4 regions of the Homoserinimonas sp. A447 genome follow, and region 3 is predicted to be linked to each of the others. Evidence: predicted binding sites of a transcription regulator. Region 3 holds the regulator's gene; each other region holds the start of a gene.

Region 1 (7,588 bases), 250 kb from region 3:
ACCATCATCCTGGTCGGGCTGGTCGCGCTGACCACGTTCACCGAGAGCTGGCCGCTGGTCGGTGAGTGGTTCCTTGCCAACGGCGCCATGGGTGTCGCGCTGTGGAGCCTGATCCCGACCGCGCTCGCGGCGCTCACCGGATTCAGGTTATTGCGGAAGGCGACGCCGAAGAACTGAACTGCGCCTCTGCGCTCATTCCAGCTCGAGACGCAGTTGCCGCAACAGCTTGGCGAACTCGACCGGTGCGTCCGCGATGACCTTCCGTCCGGTCCAGGCGCCCAGTTTGTGACCCCTCTGGGCGACGTTGAGGATGACGTGCTCGACGTGGGAGCCATGGTCATCCGGCACCACCCGGTACTCGCCGCGATACCACCAGCCGCCCTGCGCGATTACCAGGTAGGCCCGCGGATCGGCGGTGAAGTAGCTGCCCGAACCACTTCCGGGGTCGAGCCGCCGGGCGATCGCGTCGAACACGTCGCGCGGCCGCGCTTTCACGTGGCCGCTGAACGAGTGGAGCAGGGTGTAATTCTCGGGGCGCTCCCGGGGTGCTTCGGGCATACACCGATGGTAGCCACGTCCCGCGCCGCCCGACTCGGGTCAGTCGGCGTGCAGCGATTTCTGCATGAGGATGGTTCCCAGCCAGCGCTCGAACTTGTAGCCGACCGTCGTGAGATGCCCGATCTCGCGGAACCCGAGCTTCCGGTGGAGGGCGACCGACGCCTCAGCGCCTTCGTCGGCAATCACGGCGATGAGCTCCCGGATGCCCGCCGTCCGGCTCCGCTCGATCAGCTCCGTGAGCAGCGCACGTCCGAGGCCACGACCGGTGGAATCGGCCGCCAGGTAGATCGAGCATTCCGCCGTGTGCCGGTACGCCGCCTTGGGCCTCCACCCGGACGCGTAGGCGTACCCGAGAACGTCGCCACGGGCATCCGTCGCCACGATGAAGGGAAGGCGACGCTCCAGCACCTGGTCCACCTTGGCCTGGAAGGCGGTGGGTGACAGCGGATGCTCGTCGAAGGTCACCGTCGACGTGGCCACGTAGTGGTTGTAGATCGCGAGCACCTGCGGGAGATCCTCATCACGGAGCTCCCGCAGGCGGGGCGATTCGCCAGTCATCGCCGGGCGTACGGCATCAGGTGACGTCCCGGCGCCAGGCGACCAGGTAGCCGACGACGGTGGTGACGAGGGCGTACGCCAACAGGAGCAGTCCGCCATGCCACCACTCCAGCGCCGGTGTCTCTCCGGTACTCATCCCGAGCGCCGTGAAGATGCTCGCGCCGGCCAGCGTGTCGCCGGCCGCTCCCGGAAGGTAGTTGCCGATGGTGGCCGCCCAGTCGACGACGGCTGCCACGGTGCGGAGAATCGGCTCGATGAACTGTGTGAACGCGAGCACCACCACGATGGCGGCGACCTGGTTGGGGATCAACGCGCCGACACCGACACCGATGATCGCCCACAGCGCCATGGCGAGCACGATCCTTGCGAACATCGACCAGAGGTCACCATCATCGAGCCCGGTGACCCCATCATCGATCGAGAGGATTGCGGCGCCGGGACCGACTGCCGCGATTACGGCGACCACCCCGTACAGCGCGCCGAAGAGCGCCATCACCACGAGTTTCGCGGCCAGCACCCTCCCCCGCCTTGGCGTGGCCAGGAAGGTCGGCGTGAGGGTCTGGTGCCGGAATTCACCGGTCACGGCGAGCGTCCCCAGCAGCAGCGGGAAGACGTAGCCGATCGAATGGGCGATGCTGTAGATGATCGGTGGGAGGGCATCCGCCGGCAGTTGCGGTGCGCCCTGGCTGGGCATTCCACCGGCGTCTGCGGAGGTCGTGCCGGAGCTGAAGGCGAAGGCCAGGATGGTGGCGGTGAACGCGACGTAGGCCAGCAGCACGACGAGCAGTATCCACCACATCTTGGTGGTCACCAGTTTCACGAATTCTGCGCGGATGGCGTTCATGGCTGGCTCCCTTCTCCGACGAGATCGAGGAAGGCCTTCTCAAGCCCGCCCTGCTGGGTGTGAAGCAGGCTCAGTTGCACGCCGGCACGGTGTGCGATGGCCCCGACCTCGAGTGCAGTGAGGGCAGAAACCATGACTCCGCTCGCTGATGATTCGATCTCGGCGCCGGCTGCCAGCAGCGCGGCGTCGAGCATGCCGCGGTCTGGCGAGTCTGCGATCACGCGGGTCTCGGTGTCGAGGCCGGCCAGGCCGCCCTCGTAGACGAGCTTGCCCTTCGAGATGACGACCAGGCGGTCGACGCTTTGCTGTACTTCGCTGAGCAGGTGGGACGAGACCAGCACGGTGCGCCCTTCTGCCGCCAGTTCGCGCAGGAAGGTCCGGATCCAGCGGATGCCCTCAGGGTCGAGTCCGTTGACCGGCTCGTCGAGCACCAGCACCTGCGGGTCGCCGAGCAGTGCCATCGCCAGGCCGAGGCGCTGCCTCATCCCCAGCGAGTATCCGCCGACGCGACGGTCGCCGTAGGCGCCGAGGCCGACCGTCTCGAGCACGGTTCCGACCCGGGCACGCGGGATGCCTGCGGCAGCCGCGTACACCGCGAGGTGGTTGCGCGCTGTGCGGCCGGGGTGGAAGCTTGCCGCCTCCAGGGCGGTGCCCACCGTGGCGATGGGCCGACCCAGGTCGCGGTAACTGGTGCCGCCGATCGTGGCGGTTCCCTCGGTGGGTCGCACCAGCCCGAGCAGCATCCGCAGCGTGGTCGTCTTGCCTGCACCGTTGGGGCCGAGGAAGCCGGTGACGGTGCCGGGTTCCACCCTGAAGGTGAGGTCGGAGACGGCCTCCACAGCACCGAACCGTTTCGATAGTCGGTTGATCTCTATTGTTGTTCTAGTTGGCATATAACAACTATAACCATTCTGCGAGCGTCGCGCTCACTCGAGTCTCCAGTCGATCGGGTTGGCACCCTGTTCCACCAAAAGCCTATTGGCCCGGCTGAACGGACGGGAACCGAAGAATCCCCGGGAGGCTGACAGCGGGCTGGGATGGGCGGACGCGACGACAGGCGTGCTGCCGAGCAGGGGCTGCATGCGTGCCGCGTCGTTGCCCCACAGGATGGCGACCAGCGGGGCGTCTCGTTCGACGAGGGCGCGGATGGCTGCCTCCGTGACAGCCTCCCAGCCCATGCCCCGGTGCGAGCCCGAAGCACCGGGCTGCACCGTCAGCACCCGGTTGAGCAGCACCACGCCGTTCTCGGCCCAGCGGCTGAGGTCACCGTGCTGCGGAACCTCGATGCCCAGATCGTCGTACAACTCGCGGTAGATGTTCTGCAGGCTCCGCGGAACGGGTCGCACTGCCCGGTCGACGGAGAACGCGAGCCCCACGGCGTGGCCGGGGGTCGGGTACGGATCCTGTCCGACGATCAGGAGCCGGGCATCCGCCATCGGATAGGTGAACGCGCGCAGCACGTTGGGCCCGGCGGGAAGGTAGCCGCGACCTTCCGCAACCTCGGCGCGGAGGAAGTCGCCCAGCCGCGCCACATCGTCGGCAACGGGTTCAAGCGCCTCGGCCCACTGCGGGTCGACAAGCTCCCGCAATGGGCTAGCTGGCACCATGCGTCGAGCCTAATGTTGAGTGAGTGATCATGCCGACCGCACCCACTGGGATGTCCAGTCACGTAACTCGGAGACCACGACGTCGGGCTGACGCGCCCAGCCGAAGTGGGGCGACTTCTCCGTGTGCACCGCCACGTGGCGGCGGGTAACCTGAGCGCTCGGCAGGAGCGCCGCCAGTCCGTCGGCGGCCCGCTGGGGGGCAAGGGTGTCGCCCTCAAGGGAGAGAAGCAGCACCGGGAGCTCCAGGCCGGCTAGCGCATGACCGGCGTCAGCGGGAGGGCGGCCATAGCTGAGGCGGCCGGAACGCGCCAAGCGAGCCCAGTCTCGCATCACACCGCGCGCCTCCCGACCAGCGAAGCCAAGAAGCTGCCCAGGGAAATATCCGACGATCGTGGAGAGGACAACGAACAGCTGAGTGATGAGGAGATAGCGGCGCGGCCACAGTCGCCAGTACACCGACCCAGCAGCGACGAATGCCAGTGCGTCAACCGCACTATGCCCGCGTGCCACGCTCACGCACGCCACATGGGCACCCAGGCTATGACCCGTGACCACGATAGGAGAATCGGGTGCGCGTACACGCACCTCATCTATCGCGGCGTCGAGGTCATCCGCCAGATCCGCATAGCCGAAGTCACGCCGACGTCCCGGGATCGACGGGTGAACCTCTTCGTGCCCCCGCTGCTCCGTGACGGCAACACCGCAACCGCTGCCAGCAAGCGCAGTTGCGAACGGTCGATAGAAACGCGCTCCGACTCCCATGGCCGGTACCACGAGGTAGACCGGTGCTCGCGGTGTTGGTGGCGGCCACCACTGGAAAGAAAACCTTGAACCATCTGGGCGCGAAGTGCGCACGCTCTCTTGTTCGATCATTGCATTTCCCTTGTCGCAGCTGAGGGGTTGATGTGGAATCATTCATTCAACACACGTTCAATGAATTGGTCAAGGAGGGCACCATGGCTCGCTCTGTCGACTGGCAGCGGCGCGACGAGTTGCTTAATGGCGCGGTGGACCACGCCGTGTCAGTGGGTCTGGGCGATCTCAGTCTGCGAGCAATCGCTCGGGCAGTCGGGGTCGACCCATCGCTGCTGACCCATCATTTCGGTGGGAAGCAGCAGTTGCTCTCCCTGGTGATGAACCGCGTCCGCGACCGATTGAGGAGTATCGCGGACGAGGGCGGTGTGCCAGCGACCCCCGCGACACCGGGCGAGATGCTGGATCGAGTGTGGCGATGGGCTACGGACCCTGCGCACCGGACTCTCTACGTCTTGTTCTTCGAGGTGTATGGGACAGCCCTCCGAAGGCCGCAGGAGTACGCACTGTTTCTCGACTCAGTGGTGTCTGATTGGCTCCCACCCCTCGAAGGCGCTTACCGGCGTGCGAACCTGCCAGAGGGCATGGCTAGATCACGAGCAACTCTAGCGATCGCTATCGTGCGGGGCCTATTGCTGGATTTGCTGGCTACTAATGACCGCGAGCGTGTGGAAGCCGCTCTGCTCGAAGCACGGTCGATGCTGCATTGAGACGCGACTCGCCGTCTTCTCCTCCCCAGTTGTCGGTGGATTTGTTCTCCACAGATTGCTGAATCTCCTTCAAATACAGGTGCGAAGGTAGGAGAATAGACGCATGTCCAGTTCCGTTACTACCTTCGAAGACGAGGTCGATCAACTGATCGACACTCTCGTCACCTCGTTGGAGACGGTGCTGCCGACCGGAGTCCTCCGCCCGGTCTCGGATGACACGTTGCTGGTCACCACCGGGCATTTGGAACGCCTCGGCCGGGTGGTGGACGCCCGCCGGGTGGAAGCCGCCGGAGAACTCCACCACCGGTCCCGCCCCACCCTCGGTTCCGCGTCACTGGCGGTGCGCAAAGGCTGCCGCGATGCGGTCGAACTGCTCCGCCGGGTCACCCTGGGCTCGACCGCCACGGTCCGCCGCCGGGTGAAACTCGGCGCCGAAACCCGGGTGCAGGTCGCCCTGTCCGGTGACCTGTTCCCGCCCCGGTTCCCGCACATCGCCACCGCCCTCCACGACGGAACCCTAGGCGTCGACGCGGCCAGCGCGATCGTCACCGAACTATCCCCGACGCTGGTCCGCGCCGACGTCGCCGACGTGCAGCGGGCCGAAGCCGAACTGGTCGCCGCGGCCACCGGCACCGGCCCGGACTCCCCGGTGCCGTGCACGGCCGAAGAGATCCGCGGCCAGGCATCGGTGTGGCGGGTGTTTCTCGACCAGGACGGCACCCTCCCCACCGAAGAAAAGGCCATGGGCAGGCGGATGTTTTCCCCAGGCAGCTATAACAGCGCCGATGGCCTGGTCCACGGCCGGTACGCGCTGATGCCCGAAGTGCACGGCCGGCTCGGGAAAGTCTTCGACGCCTGCCTCACCCCCAAAACCGCACCCGCCTTCCTCCCCGAAGGGCACCAGCCTGTGGAAGAGGGTGCCTCGACTGGGGGCATCACCACCGGAGATGTATCCACCGAGCCGGCGCCCGGGCCGGTGGATACCCGCACCCCGGATCAGCAACGCCACGACGTGTTCGCTGCCATGATCGACGGATTCGCCCGCTCCGGGGCGGCGCCCACCATCGGCGGCGCCTCACCCACCGTCCTCGTCCAGGTCACCGCCGACACCCTGGAATCCGGGCACGGCGCCGGCTTCGTCTCCCTCGGCGGACTCGGCGGTCAAACCATCCCCATCTCCCTGCGGGCCGTCCACCAGATGATCTGCACCGGCGGCACCCAACAGGTCACCCTCGACCGAAACGGCGCGATCATCGAACTCGGCTCCGAACAACGCTGCTTCACCCCGAACCAACGCCGCGCCATCACCCTGCGCGATGGCGGGTGCATCATCCCCGGCTGCACCATCCCCGCCGCCTCCACCGAAATTCACCACGTCACCCCCGACAGTGAAGGCGGCCCCACCCACACAGATAATGGCGTCCTGCTCTGCTGGTACCACCACCGCACCATCACCACCTCCGGCTGGCACATCAAGATGATCAACAAGACCCCCCCACCTGAAAGCACCCGCCTGGCTGCGCGGCGACGGCCAATGGCACCCCGCCAGCCGATCACCCACCCGGCAAGTCGAACGACTCAAACAAGAACAACGAGAGCGCTACAGCAAACGAGAACAACAACAGCGCGTGAAGAGTGAACGCGAACAACAAGCGCAGTCAGAGCCCGACCCACCCAAGCGCGACGAGCCCGAGCAACCGCAAGACAACGCCGCCTAACCGGTTGTACGGTGCAGAACCACTAGCATCCGTACATGACTTCACAGGTGAAGGGCGAGTCACTCGTCGCCAGGGCGTTCCGTGGAAAAGCCGGAGCAGTCACTGCAGCGCTCATCGGCTACCTCTTCTTCGTTGAGATCGTCAGCGGAATGCTGCAGGGGTACTACGTGCCCCTCATCCCGGACCTGGTGAACCACCTGGACCTCGACAACGACGCCGACTTCAACATCTTCGAAGGCACACAACTGCTGCTCTCGGCGATCGTCGTGCCGGTGCTGGCCAAGCTCGGCGACATGTACGGGCACAAGCGCATCCTGCTGGTCTCCACCGCCCTCACCGCGGGAGCGACCTGGTGGCTCGCATTCTCCGGCGACTTCACCAGCTTCCTCATCGCCTGGACCCTCCAGGGCTTCTACACCGTCTGGCTCCCCCTCGAAGTGGCGCTCATCTTCGACCGCGGGCGCACCACCGGAACCGGCGCATCCCAGACCAGAAAGGCGGCAGGACTCCTCGTCGTGGGCCTGGAAACCGGTGCCATTCTGGGCGCCCTCGGCGGCGGCATGGTTTTCGACCTCTTCGGTGGTGCGGATGCCCTGTCCACGGCCATCGTGCCCACCATGGTCGTCCCGGCCATCGCCGTCACCCTGGTGTTCTTCGTCATCCTGTTTGGGGTACCGGAGTCCACCCCGCTGCCGGACCGCAGCCTCGACTGGGTCGGATTCAGCATCCTCACCGTCGGACTGCTGATGATCACCTCAGGCCTCAGCCTGCTGAAGATCA
Region 2 (7,588 bases), 530 kb from region 3:
TCTCGATCTTGATGGTTCCGTCGCCGGAACAGTTCTCGCAGCGGCCGCCCTTGACGTTGAAGCTGAACCGGCCAGGGAGGTAGCCGCGGGACTTGGCCTCCATGGTCTCGGCGAACAGGTTGCGGATGCGATCGAAGACGCCGGTATAGGTCGCCGGGTTCGAGCGCGGGGTGCGGCCGATGGGCGCCTGGTCGACGTGGACGACCTTGTCGAGCTGGTCGAGCCCGGTGACCCTGCTGTGCTTGCCCGGGACCTGCCTGGCACCGTTGAGCTGGTTGGCGAGGACCTTGTAGAGGACGTCGTTGATCAGTGAGGACTTGCCTGAACCGCTGACCCCGGTCACCGCGGTCAGGGTACCGAGCGGGAAGCTGGCTGTCACGTTCTTCAGGTTGTTGGCGCGTGCGCCCTGCACGGTGACCTGGCGGCCCTTGTCCACTGGTCGCCGCGACCCCGGGGTTGCGATCGACAGCCGGCCGGAGAGGTAGTCGCCGGTGATGGATGCCGTGTTGGCCAGCAGTTCGTCGTAGGAACCCGAGTGCACGACCATGCCGCCGTGCTCACCGGCGCCCGGTCCGATGTCCACCACCCAGTCGGCGGTTCGAATGGTGTCTTCGTCGTGTTCGACGACGATGAGGGTATTGCCGAGGCCCTTGAGCTTGACCAGCGTCTCGATCAGCCGGCGGTTGTCCCGCTGGTGGAGGCCGATGCTCGGCTCATCGAGCACGTACAGCACGCCGGTGAGGCCGGAGCCGATCTGGGTGGCCAGGCGGATGCGCTGCGCCTCACCACCGGACAGCGTTCCGGCCGATCTCGCCAGGTTCAGGTAGTTCAGTCCGACCTCGAGCAGGAACTCCAGCCTCGCCCTGATCTCGCGAAGTACCGCCGCAGCGATCTGCTCCTCGCGGGCGGTCAGGGTCAGTTCTTCCATGAAGGTGAAGGCGTCGGTGAGACTGAGTTCACAGGCATCCGCAATGCTCTTGTCGTTGACCGTGACGGCAAGCACTTCTGGCTTCAGCCGCTTGCCATCGCAGACCTGGCACGGGATCTCTCGCAGGTAGCTGGCGTACCGCTGCCGGGCGGAATCACTCTCGGCCTCAAGGTACTTGCGCTCGATGTAGGGGATGACGCCTTCGAAACCGGTCGAGTATTTCATCTCCCGCCCGTAGCGGTTCTTCCACTTGACGGTGACCTGGAAGTTGTTGCCCTTCAGGATCGCTTCCTGGACATCCTCGGGCAGGTTGCCCCACGGCGTGGAGAGCGTGAAGCCGAGATCGCGTGACAGGCCCTCGAGGAGGCGCTGGAAGTAGTTGTACAGGCCCTTGCCGGATTGCGCCCACGGCAGGATGACACCCTCTGCGAGCGACAACTCCGGGTCGCCCAGCAGCAGGTCAGAGTCGACCGACATCCGGGTGCCGAGCCCGGAGCACTCCGGACATGCGCCGAACGGTGCGTTGAACGAAAACGTCCTGGGTTCGATCTCGGTCAGCTGGACGGGGTGACCGTTCGGGCACGACAGCTTCTCGGAGTAGCTGCGCCACGCGGCGTCGCCCTCCTCATCGATGAAGTTGATGGCAACCAGGCCATCCGTAAGGCGTAATGCCGTCTCGAGCGAGTCGGTGAGGCGGGTGAGTACGTCATCCGCTGCCACCAGGCGGTCGACGATGACCGAGATGTCGTGCTTGAGCTGCTTCTTGAGGATCGGCGGGTCGCTCAGCTGGATCGGCTTGCCGTCGACGATGGCGCGGGAGTACCCACTGGCCGCCAACTCCTTGAAGAGGTCGACGAACTCGCCTTTCTTCTGCGAGATCATCGGGCTGGCGATCTGGTACCGCGTTCCGGCCTCGAGGGTCATCAGCTGGTCGGCGATCTGTTGCACGGTCTGGCGCGAGATCCTCTCGCCGCATTCTGCGCAGTGCGGCACCCCGATGCGCGCCCAGAGCAGGCGCATGTAGTCGTAGATCTCGGTGATCGTCCCCACCGTGGAGCGTGGGTTGCGGTTGGTGGACTTCTGGTCGATCGAGACGGCGGGGCTCAGGCCCTCGATGAAGTCGACGTCCGGCCGGTCCACCTGGCCCAGGAACTGCCTGGCGTACGCGGAAAGTGATTCGACATAGCGTCGTTGCCCTTCCGCGAAAATGGTGTCGAAGGCGAGGGACGACTTGCCAGAGCCGGACAGGCCGGTGAAGACGACCAGCGAGTCGCGGGGTATTTCAAGGTCGACGTTGCGGAGGTTGTGGACTCTCGCACCGCGAACGCTGAGGCGCGCGTCGGAGTCAACGGGGGAAATGGTCACTGGATTCAGTCTACGTTCTCTTCGGCTGACAACTTCGGGTGCGGCGGCTTCGAACACATGTTCTATACTATCCGCTCAACGCAGCGAAACCGCCGCACGGCTGGGTCAGATGTGGCCAGCCGCCTCCATCTGGCGGAGTTCCTTCTTGAGATCGGAAACCTCGTCGCGCAGGCGGGCGGCCAACTCGAACTTGAGTTCGGCCGCTGCCGACAGCATCTGCTCGTTGAGGTCTCGGATGATCGTCTCCAGATCGTTGGCCCCGCTGGCGGCGAGGCCCTCGCGTCTCAGGTTCGGAGTGGGTGAGCGCCTCCGCCCGTCACGGTTGGACAGGAGTTCCTGGGTGTCCGCACCCTCGCGCGCGAGAACATCCGTGATGTCGGCGATTTTCTTGCGCAGCGGTGTCGGGTCGATCCCGTTGGCCAGGTTGTATGCGACCTGCTTCTCCCGTCGGCGGGTTGTCTCTTCGATGGCGATCTTCATCGAGTCGGTCAGCACGTCCGCGTACATGTGGACGGCTCCGGAGACGTTGCGTGCGGCGCGGCCGATCGTCTGGATGAGAGACGTCGATGAGCGGAGGAAACCCTCCTTGTCGGCGTCGAGGATGGCCACCAGCGACACTTCGGGAAGGTCGAGGCCCTCCCGAAGCAGGTTGATGCCGACCAGGACGTCGTAGACGCCCTGCCGGAGCTCGGTGAGCAGCTCAACCCGGCGCAGGGTGTCGACATCCGAGTGGAGGTAGCGAACCCGAATGCCGGCCTCCCCCAGGAACTCGGTGAGTTCCTCCGCCATCTTCTTGGTCAGGGTCGTCACCAGCACGCGCTCGTCGCGTTCGGTTCGCGTGCGGATCTCCTCGAGCAGGTCGTCGATCTGGCCCTTGCTGGGCTTGACGACGATCTGTGGGTCGACCAGGCCGGTTGGGCGGATGATCTGCTCGACCACACTGTCAGTGATGCCCATTTCGTAGCGGCCGGGTGTTGCGGACAGGTAGACCTTCTGCCCCACCCGGTCGAGGAACTCCGAGAACTTGAGCGGCCGGTTGTCGAGGGCACTGGGCAGGCGGAATCCGTGCTCGACCAGAGTGCGCTTGCGGGAGGCGTCGCCCTCGTACATGGCGCCGATCTGCGGCACCGTGACGTGCGACTCGTCGATCACCACCAGGAAGTCCTCGGGGAAGTAATCGATGAGGCAGTGCGGGGCCTCCCCCGGCGCTCGCCCATCGATGTGCCGCGAATAGTTCTCGATGCCGCTGCAGAAACCGATCTGCTCCATCATCTCCAGGTCGAAGGTGGTGCGCATCCGCAATCGCTGAGCCTCCAGCAGCTTGCCGTCGCGTTCCAGCTCGCCGAGGCGCTCCGCCAGCTCCTCCTTGATGGTGCCGATCGCGCGGTGCATCGAGTCAGGGCTGGCGACGTAGTGCGAGCCGGGGAACACGGAGACGGCATCCAGCTTCCTCACGACATCGCCGGTGAGCGGATGCAGGCTGTACAGCGCCTCGACCTCGTCGCCGAACATTTCGATGCGGATGGCGAGTTCCTCGTACATCGGGATGATCTCGATGGTGTCGCCTCGCACCCGGAAATTCCCGCGGGAGAAGTCGACATCGTTGCGCTGGTACTGCATGGAGACGAACTTGCGGATGAGCGCCTCGCGATTGATGCGCATGCCGACCTGAAGCGCCATCATGGCGTCCAGGTATTGTTCAGAGCTACCGAGGCCGTAGATGCACGACACCGTGGACACCACGATGACGTCACGCCGGCTGAGGAGGGAGTTCGTGGTCGAGTGCCGCAGGCGCTCCACCTCGGCGTTGATCGAGCTGTCCTTCTCGATGAAGGTGTCCGTCTGGGGTACGTAGGCCTCGGGCTGGTAGTAGTCGTAGTACGAGACGAAGTACTCGACGGCGTTATTCGGCATGAGTTCGCGGAACTCGTTCGCGAGTTGTGCGGCGAGGGTCTTGTTGTGGGCCATCACCAGGGTGGGGCGTTGCACCTGCTCGATGAGCCAGGCGGTGGTCGCCGACTTGCCCGTTCCGGTTGCGCCGAGCAGTACGACATCCGTCTCCCCGGCGTTGATCCTGGCTGCGAGTTCGGCGATAGCGGCCGGCTGGTCGCCGGACGGAATGTACTCGCTGATGACCTCGAACGGGCGCACGGCTCTGGTCGGTTGCATTACTTCAGTTTAGGCAGCACCGCTGACAAAGCCGTCGACCAGGGTGGACGGCCGCTCAGCGAGCAAGGGCGGTTCGGCGGGCACGTTCGAACAGGGCATCCGCCTGTGCCAGCGTCTCGTCCAGGGTGCCGTTGCTGTCGATGACGACATCGGCGATGGCGAGACGGTCCGTGTCGGTTGCCTGGGAGTTCAGCCGGTGCTTTGCCTCATCGCGGCTCAGTCCGCGAAGCGTCACCAGTCGTTCGAGTCGGGTATCGATGTCGGCATGGACCACGACGATGAGGTCGAAGGGGTGCGCCTTGTCGACGGAGGCCTCGACCAGGAGTGGAACGTCGTAGACGACGATCGCTTCCGAATCGGCTTCGCCCGCTTCTGCGATCAGCTTGCCGGCGAGTTCCCTGACGGCCGGGTGGGTGATGGCGTTGAGTTTCGCGAGACGCTCCGGGTCGCCGAACACGAGCGAGCCGAGCGCGGCGCGATCCAGCGAGCCGTCGGATGCGATCACCTCGGAGCCGAACTCCGCAGCAATCCGGGCCAGCGCCGGCTTCCCTGGTTCGACAACCTGCCTGGCCAGCTGATCTGCGTCGATGTGGATGGCGCCATGCTCGGCAAGCCGATTGGCGACAACGGTCTTGCCTGAGGCGATACCGCCGGTCAAACCAATCAGATACACGCCGCCCATGCTACTGTCACGCTGAGCAGGAGGTCGACTGGCATGCTTGAGTTCCTGACCGGAGCGGGTCTGGCACTTGCTGCCGGCGTCAACGCGTACATTCCGCTGCTCGCCATCGGGTTGGCGAGCCGGTTCCTGGAGTTCGTCCAACTGCCGGATGCCTGGCAATGGCTGGAGAACGAATGGGTTCTCGGTATCCTGGTCGCGCTGCTGGTGATCGAGTTCTTTGCCGACAAGATACCCATAGTCGACAGCGTGAACGACTGGGTGCAGACGGTGATTCGCCCCGCTGCGGGAGGTCTCGCCTTCGGATCCGGCTCCACCACTGAGACGCTGACGGTTCAGGATCCTGCCGCATTCTTCGAATCGAACCAGTGGGTACCGATCGCCGTCGGGGCGCTGCTCGCGCTCGCGGTCCACGTGGTGAAGATGATTTCGCGCCCGGTGTTGAACGCCGTAACGGCCGGCGCAGCGGCACCAGTCGTGAGTATCGCGGAGGACATCGGCAGCCTGTTCGTCTCAGCCCTGGCCATCCTGCTGCCTATCCTGGTCATCGTTTCTGTTCCGCTGCTCGCCTGGTGGGCGTGGACGGCAGTGTCGCGTGCCCGAAAGCGCGCATACAGGAGTTAACGAAGAAGCGGCCGGACCCCGGGGTCCGACCGCTTCCTGATGAACTGTTGCTAGCTGCTACTCGTTGCCACCGGAGAGCTTCTCGCGGAGTGCGGCAAGCGCCTCGTCGTCTGCGAGGGTGCCGACGCCGGCAGAGTCACTGGAGAACGATGAGCCGGATGCGGCCGGAACGTCCTCGATGACCTGCGTCGCTGCTGCGGCGACCTGCTTCTTGTGGGCTTCCCAGCGGCCCTGGGCTGCAGCGTAGTCCTGCTCCCACTTCTCGCGCTGGGTCTCGAAGCCCTCTTTCCACTCGTTGGTCTCCGGGTCGAAGCCGTCCGGGTACTTGTAGTTACCCTGCTCGTCGTACTCGGTGAGCATGCCGTACAGCGCCGGGTCGAACTCGGTGCCCTCGGGGTCGACACCCTCGTTGGCCTGCTTGAGGCTCAGCGAGATGCGGCGACGCTCCAGGTCGATGTCGATGACCTTGACGAACACCTCGTCGCCGACCGAGACAACCTGCTCCGCCAGTTCGACGTGCTTGCCCGACAGCTCGGAGATGTGAACCAGGCCCTCGATGCCCTCTGCAACGCGAACGAACGCGCCGAAGGGGACCAGCTTGGTGACCTTGCCGGGTGCAACCTGGCCGATGGCGTGGGTGCGGGCGAAGACCTGCCACGGGTCTTCCTGCGTCGCCTTGAGCGACAGGGAGACACGCTCGCGCTCGAGGTCCACTTCGAGGATCTCGACGGTGACCTCCTGGCCAACCTCGACAACCTCCGACGCGTGCTCGATGTGCTTCCAGCTGAGCTCGGAGACGTGAACGAGGCCGTCCACTCCACCGAGGTCGACGAACGCACCGAAGTTGACGATCGACGAAACGACACCCTTGCGAACCTGGCCCTTGGCGAGGTTGTTGAGGAAGGTCGTGCGGCTCTCGGACTGGGTCTGCTCGAGCAGGGCACGGCGCGACAACACGACGTTGTTGCGGTTCTTGTCCAGCTCGAGGATCTTCGCCTCGATCTCCTGGCCGAGGTACGGGGTCAGGTCGCGAACGCGGCGAAGCTCGATGAGCGATGCCGGCAGGAAGCCACGGAGGCCGATGTCGACGATGAGGCCGCCCTTGACGACCTCGATGACCGTTCCGGTGACAACACCATCGTCGGTCTTGATCTTCTCGACGTCGCCCCAGGCACGCTCGTACTGTGCGCGCTTCTTGGACAGGATCAGGCGGCCTTCTTTGTCTTCCTTCTGGAGGACGAGGGCTTCGACGGAATCTCCGACCTGCACCACTTCGGTGGGGTCGACATCGTGCTTGATGGAGAGCTCGCGGGAGGGGATGACACCCTCGGTCTTGTAGCCGACGTCGAGGAGGACCTCGTCCCGGTCGATCTTGACGACGATGCCCTCGATGAGGTCTCCGTCGTTGAAAAACTTCAGCGTCTTTTCGACCGCGGCCAGAAAATCTTCAGCAGATCCAATGTCATTGATGGCGACCTGCTTGGGTGCCTTGGTCGTTACGGTTGTCATGTAGTTGTTGCTCCAGGATGGACATGAATTGGGCCACGGACGAGGTCGTGCTCTTGGTTTTGTGTCCCCGACTTCGATGAGTTGCGGGGATGTCTCGCCATGGCAGGCGGATGAATCTTCGCAGAATGCGACTCTCAAGCTTAGCTCACCCCCATTAACAAGGGCAAATGACGCGTTGTGGGGCTAATGCCGTCGCAGGATGTCGGCAAGCGCCGGTTCCAACTCGGGGAACCGGAACTCGTACCCGGCTTCCTGAAGGCGCTGCGGCAAGACCCACCGGCTCTTCAGGATCAGCTCGGTCTCGGTGCGAATGG
Region 3 (7,588 bases):
CGTGCTTATCGGGATCTACTCGCAGGGCAACGCGCAGGAGGCCGAGAACTCGATGCGGGAACTCTTCGCGCTTGCCGAGACGGCCGGCGCGGTCGTGCTCGACGGGTTGCTGCAGAAGCGCGCGACCCCCGACCCGAGCACGTTCTTCGGTAAAGGCAAAGCGATCGAGCTTCGCGATGTCGTGGCGGCCGTCGGTGCTGACACGGTGATCGTTGACGGTGAACTGGCACCCAGCCAGCGGCGTGCGCTCGAAGACGTCATCAGGGTCAAGGTGATCGATCGGACTGCAGTCATCCTCGACATCTTCAGCCAGCACGCGAAGAGCCGGGAGGGCAAGGCGCAGGTCGAACTGGCCCAACTCGAGTACCTGCTTCCCCGCCTGCGCGGCTGGGGTGAATCGATGTCCAGGCAGGCCGGTGGCCAGGTGGGTGGTGCCGGGGCGGGAATGGGCAGCCGTGGTCCAGGTGAGACCAAGATCGAGCTCGACCGTCGTCGCATCCACACCCGCATGGCGCGCCTGAGGAAGCAGATCAAGGGGTTCGCTCCGGCGCGGGAGGCCAAACGCGCCAACCGCAACCGCCACGAGGTTCCGTCGGTCGCCATCACCGGCTATACCAACGCCGGCAAGTCTTCGCTGCTGAACCGGATCACCAGCGCGGGGGCGCTGGTGGAGAACGCGTTGTTCGCCACCCTGGACACTGCCGTTCGCCGGAACACGACCGCGGACGGACGCGGCTACACCCTCACCGACACGGTCGGTTTCGTTCGAAACCTTCCGCACCAATTGGTCGAGGCGTTCCGCTCCACGCTGGAAGAGGTGGGAGATGCGGATGTGATCGTGCACGTTGTCGACGCCTCGCACCCCGATCCGGCGAGCCAGCTGGCGACCGTGCGTGATGTCATCGGGGAGGTCGGCGCACGTCACATCCCGGAGATCGTCGCCTTCAACAAGAGCGACCTGGCTGACGACGACCAGCGGCTGCTGCTGCGCGGGCTGGAACCGCGTGCGGTATTCGTCTCGGCGCGCACCGGCGAGGGTATCGATGAACTCCTCGAGCGGATCGGCGAAGAACTACCATCCCCGTCCATCGAGCTGACGCTCCTCGTGCCGTACGAACGCGGCGACGTGGTGTCGTCAATGCACGATCGCGCTGTCGTCCTGTCGACGGACTACGAGGAAGCCGGTACCCGGGTTCGGGTGCTCGTGAACGCGGCCGACGCCTCGCTGCTGCGCGAGTTCACCGTCTCGGCTACAGGGACCGCAGCACCGTAACGACCTTGCCGAGCACCTCGGCATAGTCGCCGACGATCGGCTCGAAAGCACTGTTGCGCGGCAGCAGCCAGGTGTGCCCGTCGCGCTGACGGAACACCTTGACGGTGGCTTCGTCATCGAGCATGGCGGCAACGATGTCGCCGTTCTCTGCGGTCTTTTGCTGGCGTACGACGACCCAGTCACCGTCGCAGATGGCGGCGTCGATCATGGAGTCTCCGACGACCTTGAGCATGAACAGGTCGCCCTTGCCGACCAGCTGCCGTGGCAGCGGAAAGACTTCTTCGATCTGCTGTTCAGCCGTGATCGGGATGCCGGCAGCGATGCGGCCGACGAGTGGCACCATGGCGGCGTCACCGATCGGCGTGGGGTGATCTGACTCGACGGCGCCCGCGTCGCGGCCGGGAAGGTCGATCAGCACTTCGAGCGCCCTGGGCCGATTGGGATCCCGGCGAAGGTAGCCGCTCAGTTCCAGCTGGTTCAACTGGTGGGTCACGCTCGACAGGGAGGACAGGCCGACGGCGTCGCCGATCTCACGCATGCTCGGCGGATATCCCCGTCCGGCCACTGCTCGCTGGATGAACTCGAGGATGGCCTTCTGCTTCTCGCTCAGGCTCTTTCGGCGACGGGTCGTTCCCCGGGGGGCCGGTACTGCGCGGGGTGTGCTGTCGTCCATCTGGGGCTCCTCTGTCGACGGTTCGATCTGAATGTCAGTGGCTGCTGCTTGTGTGGTGTTCAGACAATCGAAACTGTATCCGCGATCTGGCGGATAAGCAAAGGTTTGTTCGAGTGTGTCGGCGGGTTCTTTGGTCGGATATCGAAACTGGGGCTTGAAAGTGGGAGAAATCGAATGTATGTTCGGAACACAGCTTCGCATCCGGTGCTCCCGGCCGAGCACCGGATGCCGAAGTTCAGCCCCGCTCCACCGAATGTGTAACAGCACCCGAACGCGTAACAACTACCCGAATGCGTAACAGGAAGGCCACGATGATGAGCGATACCCTCCACGCCGGCACGACCCGCGCCACTCCGGTTTCCCGGCTTCGGTTGACCCGCAGGGGGCGCACCGTGCTCACCACGCTTGCGGCGACGCCTCTCGTCCTCGCCGCTCTCGTCTTCGCGCTGAACGGTGGGATTGCGACCGCGACCATGGAAGAGGGGTCGACGACCTACGTCACTGTGGAGGCAGGCCAGTCGCTCTGGCAACTCGCGGAAGAGGTGGCGCCGGGCGAGGATGTTCGCGAAGTGGTTGCCCAGCTGCTGCGAGTGAACGCGCTGGAGAGTGCGGAAATCTTCCCCGGACAGCAATTGGCGCTGCCGAACCAGTACCGCTGAGCTACGTACTGCTGAGCATGTACCGCTGAGGACGTACTGCTGAGTACGTACCACTGGCGAGCCGCCCGACCCGGCACGACGAAAGGCGCTCCCGGTCACAGTTAACATGGCAGGGTGGCTTCCCTTGATGATCTCCCCATCCGCGACAACCTCCGCGGCCTGAGGCCGTACGGTGCACCGCAGAAGGCGGTTCGTACGGCTCTCAACGTCAACGAGAACACCCACGCGATTCCTGAGGCGGTTGCTCACGACATCGTCACGGCCCTGGCCGGCGCAGTGCTCGGCATCAACCGCTATCCCGATCGCGAGTTCACTGCCCTGCGGGACAGCCTTGCCGGATACCTCGGCCACGGCCTGACCCGCGACAACATCTGGGCGGCGAACGGGTCGAACGAGGTTCTCCAGCAGCTCCTCCAGGCGTTCGGCGGGCCGGGTCGCAGTGTCCTGGGTTTCCCGCCCACCTATTCGATGCACTCGATCATTGCCGCCGGAACCGACACCAGGTGGATCTCCGTCGAGCGTGCAGCCGACTTCGAGATCTCACCGGCCCTCGCCGTCGCTTCCATCGAGGAGCACCGGCCCGACGTTGTCTTCTTCTGCGCCCCCAACAACCCGACCGGAACGCCGTTGTCCCTGGAGACGATCGAGGCGGCCTATGAGGCGACCGAGGGCGTGGTCGTCGTGGACGAGGCGTACGTCGAGTTCGCCCCGGCCGAGCGCCCAACGGCACTCAGCCTCCTTCCCGGCCGTGAGCGGCTGATCGTGTCGCGCACCATGAGCAAGGCGTTCGCCTTCGCAGGGGCCCGCGTCGGATACCTGGCCGCCGACCCGGCGGTGACGGATGCCATCCGCCTGGTTCGCCTTCCCTATCACCTCTCTGCCCTCACGCAGGCGGCCGCGGTCGCCGCCCTGGCGCACACCGGCGAGATGCTCGCGATGGTCGACGACATCAAGCGCCAACGCGATCGCCTCCTCGAAGAGCTTCCGAAGCTGGGGTTCACGGTGTGGCCGAGCGACGCGAACTTCGTGCTCTTCGGTGGCGTCGCCAACCCGCACGCGGTGTTCACCGCCCTGCTCGAGCAGGACATCCTCATCCGTGACCTCGGCATCCCGCACCACCTCAGGGTGACGGCGGGGACCGAGGCGGAGACCAGCGCCTTCCTGAACGCCATCGAAGGACTCGGCGCCGCTGTCGGCAGGGAGTAACACACGCGCACGCTGGTTAGACTTGCATAGTGAAAAGAGGACAGCCGAATGGGTGAACCGACCAGAACCGCCCAGCTTTCGCGGGAGACGAGCGAGTCGAGCATCGACCTCTCGCTCAACCTCGACGGCACCGGCGCCTCCAGCATCTCCACCTCAGTGCCGTTTTTCGACCACATGCTCACGGCGTTCGCCAAGCATTCGCTGGTCGACCTCACCGTCCGCGCCAGTGGTGACGTCGAAATCGACGTCCATCACACCGTGGAAGACGTGGGAATCGTCCTCGGCAAGGCGATCAGCTCTGCACTCGGCGACAAGGCAGGGATCTCCCGCTATGGGGACGCCCTGGTGCCGCTGGACGAAGCGTTGGTGCAGGCGGTCGTCGATGTATCCGGGCGTCCCTACCTGGTGCACTCCGGTGAGCCTGCCGGGTTCGAATTCCACCTCATCGGCGGGCACTTCACCGGGTCCATGGTTCGTCACGTCTTCGAGGCGATCACTTTCCACGCCGGCATCACCGTGCACCTGACGGTGCTGGCCGGCCGCGACCCGCACCACATCGCCGAAGCGGAGTTCAAGGCCTTCGCCCGCGCGTTCCGTCAGGCGATCACGCCGGATGCGCGAGTTTCCGGCGTGCCATCCACCAAGGGCGCCCTCTGACCGGCGTCCGCTTCACCAGCTGATCGGATTCGATTGTCTACTCCTTCCGTTGTGGTCCTGGACTACGGCAGTGGCAACATCCACTCCGCCATCAAGGCCCTGGAGCTGGCCGGTGCCAGCGTCGAACTCACGGCTGACCGCCGGAAGGTCGCGGAGGCCGATGGCCTGTTCGTCCCGGGGGTCGGCGCATTCTCCGCCGTCATGGCGGCGCTCCAGTCCGTTGGCGGGCCCGAGCTGATCGAGCGCCGGATTGCCGGCGGTCGTCCTGTGCTGGGCATCTGTGTCGGCATGCAGGTCATGTTCGAGCAGGGGGTCGAGCGGGGGGTCACGACCGAAGGCCTCGGCGAGTGGCCGGGCACGGTCGCGCCATTGGAGGCACCGGTGGTGCCCCACATGGGATGGAACCTCGTACACCCGGATGAGGGCTCGGTACTGTTCTCCGGGTTGGAGCGTGAGCGCTTCTACTTCGTGCATTCCTACGCCGCTCACGATTGGCGGTTGGAGGTCTCCGCACCGTTCCCCCAGCCCAAGCTGGCGTGGGCGGAGCATGGAACACGCTTCCTCGCCGCGGTCGAGAACGGACCGCTGGCCGCCACGCAGTTCCACCCGGAGAAGTCGGGGGAGCCGGGCATCCGCCTGCTGAAGAACTGGATCGACAACCTGTGAGTTCCCGACGCCCACAACTATGAGTAGTATCTATAGCTTGTCCAGCGCGCGGAGCATATGCTGCCCGCACATCGCGCATGACCCATCGGTTTCAGAAGGCGACTCATGTCTGAGTTCAGCACAACCCCGCGTTTGACCCTGCTCCCGGCGGTCGACATCTCCGACGGCAAGGCGGTACGTCTCACCCAGGGGGCGGCCGGCACCGAGACCAGCTACGGCGATCCGGTTGCTGCGGCATCCGATTGGGCGAACCAGGGTGCCGAGTGGATCCACCTGGTCGACCTCGATGCCGCCTTCGGCCGCGGGAACAACCACGGCCTGGTGAGGAAGGTGATTCGCCAGGTCGGCAACAACGTCAACATCGAACTCTCCGGTGGCATCCGCGACGACGAGTCCCTGGAAGCGGCCCTGGCGACCGGGGCCAAGCGGATCAACCTGGGCACCGCCGCGCTGGAGAATCCGGAGTGGTCCGCGCACGTCATCGCCGAATACGGCGAGGCGATCGCCGTCGGCCTCGACGTCAGGGGCACCGCCCTGGCCGCGCGCGGCTGGACGAAAGACGGCGGCGACCTGTGGACGGTGATGGACCGTCTGGAAGAGGCCGGATGCGCCCGCTACGTCGTGACGGATGTCACCAAGGACGGCACCATGCAGGGCCCGAACGTCGACCTGCTCCGCCAGGTGATGGACCACACGCACAAGCCGGTGATCGCCTCCGGCGGCATCTCGAATCTCGATGACATCGCTGCGCTGCGTGAGCTCGTTCCCCTCGGCCTGGAAGGTGCCATCGTCGGCAAGGCGCTCTACAACAAGGCGTTCACGCTGGCTGAGGCGCTCGACGTCGCCGGCGATTGATGCACGACCGGCACGGCAGGGCCACCGACTCTGCGGGCCAGCCCTGGGAGGGCCGCTCGTTCGGGGAGACCGCCTTCGCGGACGATGACGGCTCGGCTCCGCCCACGCTGGTTGAGGCGCTGCAGCGGTTTCGTGGGCGCGACGACGATGAGTCGGTCGTCGTGGATGCCGTGCGGACCGTCAGGCTCCTCATTCCCCTGATGGCAACGCTGGGGGAGTCCGGCGTCAACGACCACGGTGTCACTGTCGATAAGAGTGCCGAATTGTCGATCGTGACGGTTTCCGGCCCCGACGGCCGGAATGTCCTGCCGGTGTTCAGCTCTGTCGCGGCCATGCAGCACTGGAATCCGGCTGCGCGACCCGTCCCGGCCGACGGAATCCGGGTCGCGCTCGCGGCAGCGGATGAGGGGACCGACCTGGTCGTGCTCGACCCCACCTCGGAGACCGAGTTCGTCATCCGCCGGCCGGCACTCTGGGCGATCGCGCAATCAGTGCCGTGGGCTCCGAGCCACGGTGATGCCGAGGTCGCTGCCGAGTTCGAGCGCAGTGTGAGCAGCGAGCCCGCCGTCGTCGCCATCAGGCTGGCGGCGGGGGATCCGGATGCGACACTGCGGGGTCCTGAATTGATCGTCCAGTTGGCGCTTCAGCCGGGCCTGGACCAGTCGGCGCTCACCGGTCTGCTGGAACGCCTGCAGTCGCGCTGGGCTGCCAGCGACCTGATCGCCGCCCGCGTTGACTCCTTGGCCGTAAAGCTGGTTGCGGCTAGCTGACCGGGCCGGTGAACTTCTCCCCGGGACCCTTGCCAGGCGCATCCGGAATAGACGACGCCTCGCGGAACGCCAGCTGCACCGAGCGCAACCCATCACGCAGCGGCCGCGCGTGCGAGTCGGAGAGGTCTGGGGAGGCCGCCGTGATCAGGCCGGCCAGCGCATTGATCAGCTTGCGCGCCTCGTCGAGGTCGAGCTGGTTCTCCGGGTCGTCGGCGAGGCCGCACTTGATGGCTGCGGCACTGAGCAGGTGCACCGCCGCGGTGTTGATGATTTCGATCGCCGGCACGTCCGCAATGTCGCGGGCGGCCTCGTTCTCGCGAGACTCATCGTCCGAATGTGCGTGTGCGTACCCGGTATCACTCATGGAGCTTCCTCTGTTAGACTCGTGCGGGCTCCGAGGCCGTCAAAGGTTTCGGAACGACAAGTGGAGATTCTCCCACCCGCGCTTGACCGCCTGCGTTGTTCATCAACACACGTTCACCAACACGTGTTGATCAACACCTCAAGGTTACCGGGTAGTTGGCACCCCGCCGACGTGCACGCAAGTGCGCTGAGGTAGACCAGGGTGCTGTGCCGGCAGTGATTGCCCGCACAAATTCTCTCCTCTCGTCGCCTGTCGGCATCCGTCGGCAGTTCGGCCACAGTGAAGCCACAGTACGAGGAGAAACGCATCAGCGATCCCAGAACGAATGACCGAATCCGCGTCCCGGAGGTTCGTCTCGTTGGCCCACAGGGCGAGCAGGTTGGCGTCGTCCGCATCGAGGAGGCCCTTCGCCTTGCCCAAGCGGCCGACCTGGATTTGGTTGAGGTTGCTCCCAACTCCAAGCCG
Region 4 (7,588 bases), 870 kb from region 3:
TGCGAGCCGGACGATCGTTGTAGGACGGACGCTCCGTGCGATTTGCACGGTCACCGTATGACGGGCGTTCGGTGCGCTGCTGGCTTGCCGGACGGTCCTCGCGAGGCGTCCAGTTGGGGCGGCGGTCCGCCGAGTGCTGGCTGTCGCCGGTGCGAGCGGCACGCTCATCCGCGTTCCAGCGCTTCTTGGCGGGAGCCGCAGCATCCGCCTGGTAACCGCGATGGTTCGGGCTGTGACCGCCTCGGGTCGAGTCGGTGCGTTTGGCAGACTTCTTGCCGGTGAATTTGTTGATTGACATAGGTGCTTTTTCCGGGTTGTTTCAAATTGCATGGCAGGGCACAGCACTTTTTGCTGCACTACTGCAGGAACCCGGGCAACCGTTGGCCAGGACCGTTCACATACGTGATTTTTCCCAGGCACATTCAAGGAGTAGTTGATGTGTGGGAACCGGCCCGAAAGACTTACAAACCCATTCGCGAAACCGCGATGTCTAGAGCCGACCTGTCTACGTTACAGGACCGGCCCCGAATTAGCACGGATTCTGCGCCCGGAAGGCCGCTTAGCGGCGGATGATCAGGCAACCGCCGCGAAAATAGGTGTACAGGGTGCTTGCGAAATAGAACTAAAGTGTCCGCAACATGTTTCACCTCCGGCGTGCCGCACGCGGCGGCATTGCGCCAGGCGCGCTGGTGATCGCCGCTGCCCTGATCGCAACCCTCGCCGGGTGCTCGCCCGACACCGATCGCGTGACACCGGCATCCGTTGAAGAGCAGGTGCCCATCTATCCGGACGTCTCGGTCGTCGAGAACGTGGCTTACGGGACCGACGCCCTCCAACGCCTGGACGTCTGCCAGCCGGCGGATGCCGAGAGCAGCTCCCTGAACAGCGGACCACGGCGGGCGGTGCTGTCGGTGCACGGTGGAAGCTGGCGTGAAGGGGACAAGGCCAGCCTGCACTGGCGGAGCGCCTGCGAGTGGCTGGCATCCGAAGGCTTCGTGGCGTTCTCCCTCAACTACCGGCTCGCGCCGGCAGCCCCATTCCCGGCCGGGATCGATGACGTTCGCGCGGCAGTCACCTGGCTGCGGCAGCCGGCGCAGGTGGAACTGTACGGGTACGACCCGGCGCTGATCGGCGCGTTCGGCGGATCGGCGGGCGGGAACCTGGTCTCCCTGCTCGGAGCATCCGGAACCGGGCCGTGGGACGTCGGCACCCGGGTCGCCGCGGTGGTCGAACTGAGCGCGCCGATCGACCTCACCGGGGACTACGCCGACAGCTACGACGAGAAGTTCCGGCAGTTACAGCTCGACTACCTGGGCTGCGCGGACTACGACGGATGCGACGCCGCGGTTGCCGCATCGCCGGTCCACTCGATCGACCCGAGCGACCCGCCGTTCTTCGTCGGACACTCGCTCGAGGAGTTCATCCCGATCGAGCAGGCGGAGGCCCTGGTGGACGCGCTCGCTCTCGGCGAGGTCGAGACGGTCTCCGTCGAGGTTCCCGGCAAGCTGCACTCCATCGCGATGCTCAACGACGAGCTGCGCGCGCAGATCGTTGGGTTCCTGCGGGCGCACCTGTAGGGGTTCCGCGTCGGTTGCTTGTCTTCGTTGGTTGAGCTTGCTTCTGCTGGTTGAGCTTGTCGAAACCCGCTTCCGCTGGTTGAGCTTGTCGAAACCCACCGAGGTTCGCCCGTCGTCTTCTCCTCCACAACCCCCTCGCTTCCCTTTATCCACAACAAATCTGTGGATAAGAAGTCCCCAAAAGCACTAGAATAAACGTTCGAATGTGGGAGAATAGGAGCATGTCCCAGTTCACCGATTCCCTCACTGAGGTCAACGCCGCGATCGCGTTGCTGCCCTCGGATGCCGAATCGTTCACCGGGATGAGTGACGAGGAATTGACCGAGGTTCCGGTCGGACTGGCCGCCGCCCGCCACCAACTGGAAGCCCGCGAAGCGCGGGTGGCCGGAGAGATCGCTCGCCGCTCCTCCTACGAGCTCGGCTACGCCGGACTGGCACAAAAGGGCGGGTTTCGCACGGCGGAGAAACTGGTGCAGCATTTGACCGGGTCCACCTCCCGGGAAGCGGCCAAACTGGTGCGCACCGGCGGGATCATCTACGAAGCCGAACTAATCACCGAAGCCGAACGCACCGGCGAAGCCTCCCCCGAACTGACCAAACCCTGGCTGGCCCCGGTCGGCCGGGCCGTCGCCGCCGGCACCATCTCGATCGAGGCGGCCGAAGCCATCCGGCTCGGACTGGGCACCCCGACCGAGGACATCACCGCCGAGCTGCTGGCAGGCGCGGCCGCCCAACTCGTTGACCTGGCCAGCCCGGGCAACGTCGACCTGTCCGACCCGGATCAGGCCGACCCAGACCCAGCCGACCCGTCCGCACCGGACCCGTTGAACGCCGACCAACTGCTGGATCGGGCCCGGAGCCTGCGGGATGAGTTGGATGAGGCCGGGATCGCCGACCGAGAGCGCGCCCGGCACAATGCCCGATCCTTCAAACGGTATCTGCGCCCGGACGGGATGACCGTCTACACGATGCTCGCCGACCCGGAGAACGCCGCCTACCTCGACAGCATCTACGACGCGTTGACCTCCCCCCGCCGCGGCGGCCCCCGCATGGTCGACCCCACCGAGAAGGCACGCGATGAAGCAATCGAGGCCGACCCGCGCAGCATCGAACAACTCTCCTTCGACGGGATCATGGCGGTGTTGCGTATCGGGGCCGACACCACCGCCAAAACCGCCACCCGCAGTGTGCTCGGTGCCCGCAGCCCCGCCGTCCGCGTGCTGGTCACCGGCAGCACCCTGGACAGCGCCGACACATCGGTCGACACTGACGGCACTACCGACAGCACCGGTACTGGCGGGTCGGGTCGCCGCGGGCACGGGCGGATCGAAGGGCAGGCCGCCCCGGTGTCGATCGAAACGGTCGAACGGCACCTGTGTGAGTCCGGGATGGTGCCAGTAACCTTCGACCGTAACGGGCAATGCATCGATTTGGGGCGGGAACAACGCCTCTATAGTGCCCTGCAGCGTATCGGGTTGGCCGCCCGCGACGGTGGCTGCCGCTGGCCCGGCTGCGACCAGCCCGCCTCCCGGACCGAAGCCCACCACATCAACCACTGGAAACGCGACCACGGCAAAACCGACCTCGCCGACGGGATCCTCCTCTGCCGACACCACCACATGCTGTTGCACAACAACCACTGGGAGATCACCCGTACCGGCGGCACCTACTGGCTGCATCCGCCCGCCGCCGTGGACCCGACCCGAACGCCTCGGCTGATGCCCCACAAATCCGCTGCCCTCGCCGACCTCCAGAGGGAACAACAAGAACGAGACCGGCGAAGGCGAGGCAGAGGGCGAACCCCGCTCACGGGGTAGAGCTCTGCCCACCAACCAGAGCCATTACAGCTCCAGTCGCTACGCGGTGCGACGGTTCCGGTCGCGGTCCCGCCCGAGCAGTAGACCCAGGGCGACCATGCCGATGGCCAGCACCAGGTGCAGCCAATCATCCGCATCATTCAGCGGAACGAAGTTCGCCATCGACTCGTGCGGCACGAACAGGCCGTACAGCCAGAGCACGAAGTAGACGACACCACCCCAGATCAGGTACTGCCGCGATGCGCTAGCAGTGCGGGCGACCGCAACACCGACGATCCCGAACAGCAGGTGAACGAAATTGTGGAGCACCGACACCTGGAACACCCCAAGGAGCAGGGCGCCGGAGTCATGCCCAGCAAACATCAACTGGTCGAAATTCGACGTCACCCCGGGATGAACCCCAGGATGCCGACCAGCAGGAACACGATTCCCACGGTCAGCGCCGCCTTCTGGACGGGGGTCTCGGCGAACCGCCGTGCCGCGGATCGATCACTCATTGAACTCATCACACGCTCCCTTACGCCTTGCCGGGAAAACGGAGAACACGCCACCCGGAAAATGAGCAGATACCCAATTGGTGCGCAGGCTAGGCCGACGAATTGCTGTGCGTAAGGGGCTGGTGAAACAGCCGGAGTTATGCGACCGACACGGCAGCCATACGTTCGAGCCCCCGCTCCCTTGCACCCCCCACCAGGAAACACAGCGACGGCAACACCAGGGTCAGCAAAGTCGACGACACCAGCCCGCCAATGGCGACGATGCCAATGCATGAGCACGCCGATCAGCGACAGGACGCCTCCGGCGTCACGCCGAGTTCTTCGACAGCGGAAGCGTCGCCCGGGGTCAAGAGAATGGGGTAGATTTAGATCCGCAGTTAGCCGCTCTGATCGGGGGATTCCTTGCCCGATCCACTAGAAATCGGTCTCGCCGCGCTGCCCCTTGCGCTCATCGCCGGACTGCTCGCCCTGCGGGTCAAACCCGTGCCAGCCGTGATCGGCGTCATCGGCGTCACCCTCGCGCTCTGGGTCTGGTTCCCCATCACCTCGGAGGCCCTCCTCTCGACAACCCAGTCGCTGCTCGTGCTGACGGTGGCCGTCGTACTGATCATCTTCGGCGGGGTGATGCTCGCCGAATTCCTCGCCGTGTCGGGGGCCCAGGAAAAAATCGGCGGATGGCTGGGAGCCGCCGCACACAACCGCGACCGTGCCGTACTGCTACTCGGACTCGGCGTCACCCCACTCGCCGAATGCATCATCGGATGGGGCGTCGGCGTCATCATCGGGGTGCCGCTACTCATGCGCGTCGGCCTCAACACCACCAAAGCCGCGACCATCGGGCTGCTCGGAATCGTGCTCGCCCCGTGGGGGTCCCTCGGCCCCGGCCTGCTCGTCATGGCCGAAATGAGCGGCGTCGACCTGCGGGACATCGGGGTGTGGAGCGCCATCCTCAGCCTGCCCGTGCTGATCATCATGGGCGCGGGCATCGCCCTCGTCGGCATGGGACGCCGGGCCGCACTCCGCATGTCCGGCGAAACCCTCGCCACGGCAGTGGTCAGCTGGCTGGCGCTCATCGCCGCGAACGCATGGGTGAGCGTGGCACTCGCCGGCATCCTCGCGTCGTTCGCCGCGATCGCGTGCGTGCTGCTCATCGCACGGGTCAGCGGCGGACCCATCCCCGGGATGCGGCGCGACACCGTCGTCTCGCTGCTGCCCTACCTACTGCTCGTCGTCGGGCTGCTCGTGATGACCGGCATCACGGCGGTCGTCCAACTCGGCGTGTGGGGAGAGCTGCTCACCAGCCCGGCGTTGTGGCTGCTCATAGCTGCAGCATCCGCCCCCGCCTTCTTGTCAATCGCGCCGAGTGACGCGTGGGCGAGCGCGCGCAAAGGCTTCGCGCTGTTCTGGCCAGTCAGCGTGATCACGGTGCTGTTCATCGTGTTCGGCGGGCTCCTCGCCGCCAACGGCATTAGCTCAACACTCGCGCAGGCGGCCGCCGGCCTCGGCACTGGGTTCCTGCTCGTCGTCCCACTCATCGGGTTCATCGGGGGCTATGTCACGGCGTCGAACACCGCCACCGCGGCAATGTTCGCCGGTGGAGTCACCACCGCCGCCAGTAACCTCGGGGCCAGCGCCATGGTCGCACTCGGAGCGCAAAACGTGGCCACCGGAGCGGCCGTCATGACATCGCCGTCGCGGGTCGCGCTCGCCATCAGCGTGGCCGACGGGCTGCGCGCCCCCGATCAGACTCCCGCCGACCCCGTGCGGATCATCGCGACCGTGCTCATCGCGAACGCCGCCGTCATCGTGGTGCTCGCGCCGCTGACGCTGCTGCTGGCGACCACCGCGGGCTAGCGCACCGAAGGGCGGCGGCCCGACATCACGGCTCGTCGGTCAGAGGCACCGGCGACGTCGTCGAGCTGAGCACCGCGAGGACGTCGGCAGCATCCCGCAGCATCGGCAGCAGTTCGAGAGCATTCTCGCGTAGCAGCCTCACACTTGGTCCGGCGATATTCAGCGCCCCCACCGCGTCCTGGCCCGGCTCCTGGATTGGCACAGCGATCGCGGCCGTGCCAAGCTCGAACGTGGCATCCGTGTAGCTGTATCCCAGCTCTGTCACCTCGGCGAGGGCGGCGAGGGCCTCCCCGCGGGTGGATGGGCCGTGCGGACCGTAATCGTCAAGGTCGTCGAATCCCTGCGCATCGACAATGGCGACGGCACGATCGTGCTCGAGTCCGGAAAGCCAGGCAAGCCCGCTTGATGCTCGGATCAGCTTGATCTCGCGCCCCGCCTGCGGGTCGTAGCGCAGCCCGAATCGTGCCCCCTGCCGCTTCGCGACCCAGACGAGAGTGTCACCGTCGGCGACACTGAGCCGCACCAGTTCGCCGGATGCTGCGGCCAGCTCGTCGAGGAGCGGAGCTGCCACCTCCATCAACGGGAGGTTCGCGAGGTGTCGCACCGCACGGGAAAGCATGCGCAGGCTCAGCATGTACCGGCCGTGCACCGGATCCTGCCTGACGTACCCCACATCGCTCAGGTGTGCCAGGGTGCGGTGCACGGCACTTTTGGGCAGCTCAGCCGTGGTCGCAATGTCACTGAGCCGCATGCCGTCCGGTTTGCCCGTGAGCAACTCAAGGATGGTGAATGCGCGCAGCAGGGTTGAACTCATCTGATCCTCGACTAGAAGTGGGTCCGGCACAGTCACAATCGATGAGCGTGCAAACATTGAGACTCTACTCCAGCGGGGGACGCCAAAACGAGACGTCCTCCCGCCGCGAGTCAGGGAACCAGCAGGATCTTGTTGGCCCGGTGGCCACCGGCGAGCATATCGAGAGCCGTGCCGAACTCGGCGAGGGGAACTCGGTGCGACACGAGCGTCAACGCTTGCTGCTGCACGCGCGGCAGAACGCGCTGAAGCCGGTTCCAGGTGGACTCGTTGTAGCCACGCGACCCGAGCACCGTCAGCTCGCGCAGCACGATGGGGGTCATGACCGCCTCGCTCGGCACGGCCGCAAGCCCGATCATGGCAATGCGCCCGCCACGCCGGCTGAGCGACAGCGCCTGCCCGAACACGAGGGGGCTGCCGCTCGTCTCGTAGACCACATCGGCACCGTCCGCCTGTGCGTTGCGAACGACGGCGAGCGGGTCCTGCTCGTCGACATTGATGGGGATTCCGCCGAGTTCGGCCGCCAGGGAGAGGCGGGCGATGTCGGCACCGATGCCGGTGACGAAAACCGTACCGGCCCCGGCGTCCAGGGCCAGAATAAGCGTGGCCAGCCCGATCGGCCCCGCACCGATAATCACGACAATGTCACCGGGTTCGGGCTGTGCCCGCTCGAGTACGGCGTGCGCCGCCACGGCGAGCGGCTCCATCAGGGTTGCGACGTCCGGGTCCACGCCGTCGGGCAGCGCATACAGGTTCGTCTCGGGCACGCAGACATACTCAGCCCAGCCGCCGTCGACGCCCCCGCCCAGAAACACCCGGTCGATGCAGAGCGTGGGGCGGCCCTCGGCGCAGAACTGGCAGACCCGACAGGAGATCTGCGGGTTCACGCCGACGACCGCCCCGACGGCGAAGGCGCCGGAACTCGACTCGACCACCCGGCCGCCTATCTCATGACCGGGGACGAGGGGGAAGCGGGCGCCGTACTGGCCGACGACCGCTTCCTTCCACCTCCAGATTGCGACATCGGTGCCG

The links. Region 3 encodes LexA, which represses DNA repair genes until DNA is damaged. Its sites were predicted from a motif close to TCGAACANNTGTTCGA; they were not measured.
Region 1: the regulator LexA is predicted to act here: its motif matches at 5,160-5,175, upstream of ACX3O0_RS08375 (HNH endonuclease signature motif containing protein).
Region 2: the regulator LexA is predicted to act here: its motif matches at 2,343-2,358, upstream of uvrA (excinuclease ABC subunit UvrA).
Region 4: the regulator LexA is predicted to act here: its motif matches at 1,765-1,780, upstream of ACX3O0_RS11470 (HNH endonuclease signature motif containing protein).

Annotation. Positions count from the first base shown of each region.
Region 1 covers NZ_JBTMWW010000001.1:1,715,906-1,723,493, forward strand. The annotation lists gene ACX3O0_RS08335 (ABC transporter permease) at 1-177, shown strand, start outside; gene ACX3O0_RS08340 (hypothetical protein) at 193-558, opposite strand; gene ACX3O0_RS08345 (GNAT family N-acetyltransferase) at 598-1,116, opposite strand; gene ACX3O0_RS08350 (ABC transporter permease subunit) at 1,133-1,960, opposite strand; gene ACX3O0_RS08355 (ABC transporter ATP-binding protein) at 1,957-2,853, opposite strand; gene ACX3O0_RS08360 (uracil-DNA glycosylase) at 2,887-3,567, opposite strand; gene ACX3O0_RS08365 (alpha/beta hydrolase family protein) at 3,595-4,482, opposite strand; gene ACX3O0_RS08370 (TetR/AcrR family transcriptional regulator) at 4,524-5,090, shown strand; gene ACX3O0_RS08375 (HNH endonuclease signature motif containing protein) at 5,194-6,729, shown strand; gene ACX3O0_RS08380 (MFS transporter) at 6,844-7,588, shown strand, end outside.
Region 2 covers NZ_JBTMWW010000001.1:942,876-950,463, reverse strand. The annotation lists gene uvrA (excinuclease ABC subunit UvrA) at 1-2,293, opposite strand, end outside; gene uvrB (excinuclease ABC subunit UvrB) at 2,399-4,462, opposite strand; gene coaE (dephospho-CoA kinase) at 4,518-5,135, opposite strand; gene ACX3O0_RS04580 (DUF4126 domain-containing protein) at 5,178-5,765, shown strand; gene rpsA (30S ribosomal protein S1) at 5,823-7,274, opposite strand; gene ACX3O0_RS04570 (epimerase) at 7,458-7,588, opposite strand, start outside.
Region 3 covers NZ_JBTMWW010000001.1:1,470,809-1,478,396, reverse strand. The annotation lists gene hflX (GTPase HflX) at 1-1,273, shown strand, start outside; gene lexA (transcriptional repressor LexA) at 1,251-1,946, opposite strand; gene ACX3O0_RS07200 (LysM peptidoglycan-binding domain-containing protein) at 2,261-2,605, shown strand; gene ACX3O0_RS07195 (histidinol-phosphate transaminase) at 2,720-3,811, shown strand; gene hisB (imidazoleglycerol-phosphate dehydratase HisB) at 3,860-4,468, shown strand; gene hisH (imidazole glycerol phosphate synthase subunit HisH) at 4,502-5,134, shown strand; gene priA (bifunctional 1-(5-phosphoribosyl)-5-((5-phosphoribosylamino)methylideneamino)imidazole-4-carboxamide isomerase/phosphoribosylanthranilate isomerase PriA) at 5,240-5,989, shown strand; gene ACX3O0_RS07175 (SseB family protein) at 5,989-6,759, shown strand; gene ACX3O0_RS07170 (DUF1844 domain-containing protein) at 6,752-7,123, opposite strand; gene infC (translation initiation factor IF-3) at 7,403-7,588, shown strand, end outside.
Region 4 covers NZ_JBTMWW010000001.1:2,343,103-2,350,690, forward strand. The annotation lists gene ACX3O0_RS11460 (DEAD/DEAH box helicase) at 1-298, opposite strand, end outside; gene ACX3O0_RS11465 (alpha/beta hydrolase) at 639-1,577, shown strand; gene ACX3O0_RS11470 (HNH endonuclease signature motif containing protein) at 1,799-3,394, shown strand; partial or broken gene ACX3O0_RS11475 (DUF4383 domain-containing protein) at 3,434-3,891, opposite strand; gene ACX3O0_RS11480 (L-lactate permease) at 4,294-5,745, shown strand; gene ACX3O0_RS11485 (IclR family transcriptional regulator) at 5,771-6,559, opposite strand; gene ACX3O0_RS11490 (zinc-dependent alcohol dehydrogenase) at 6,670-7,588, opposite strand, start outside.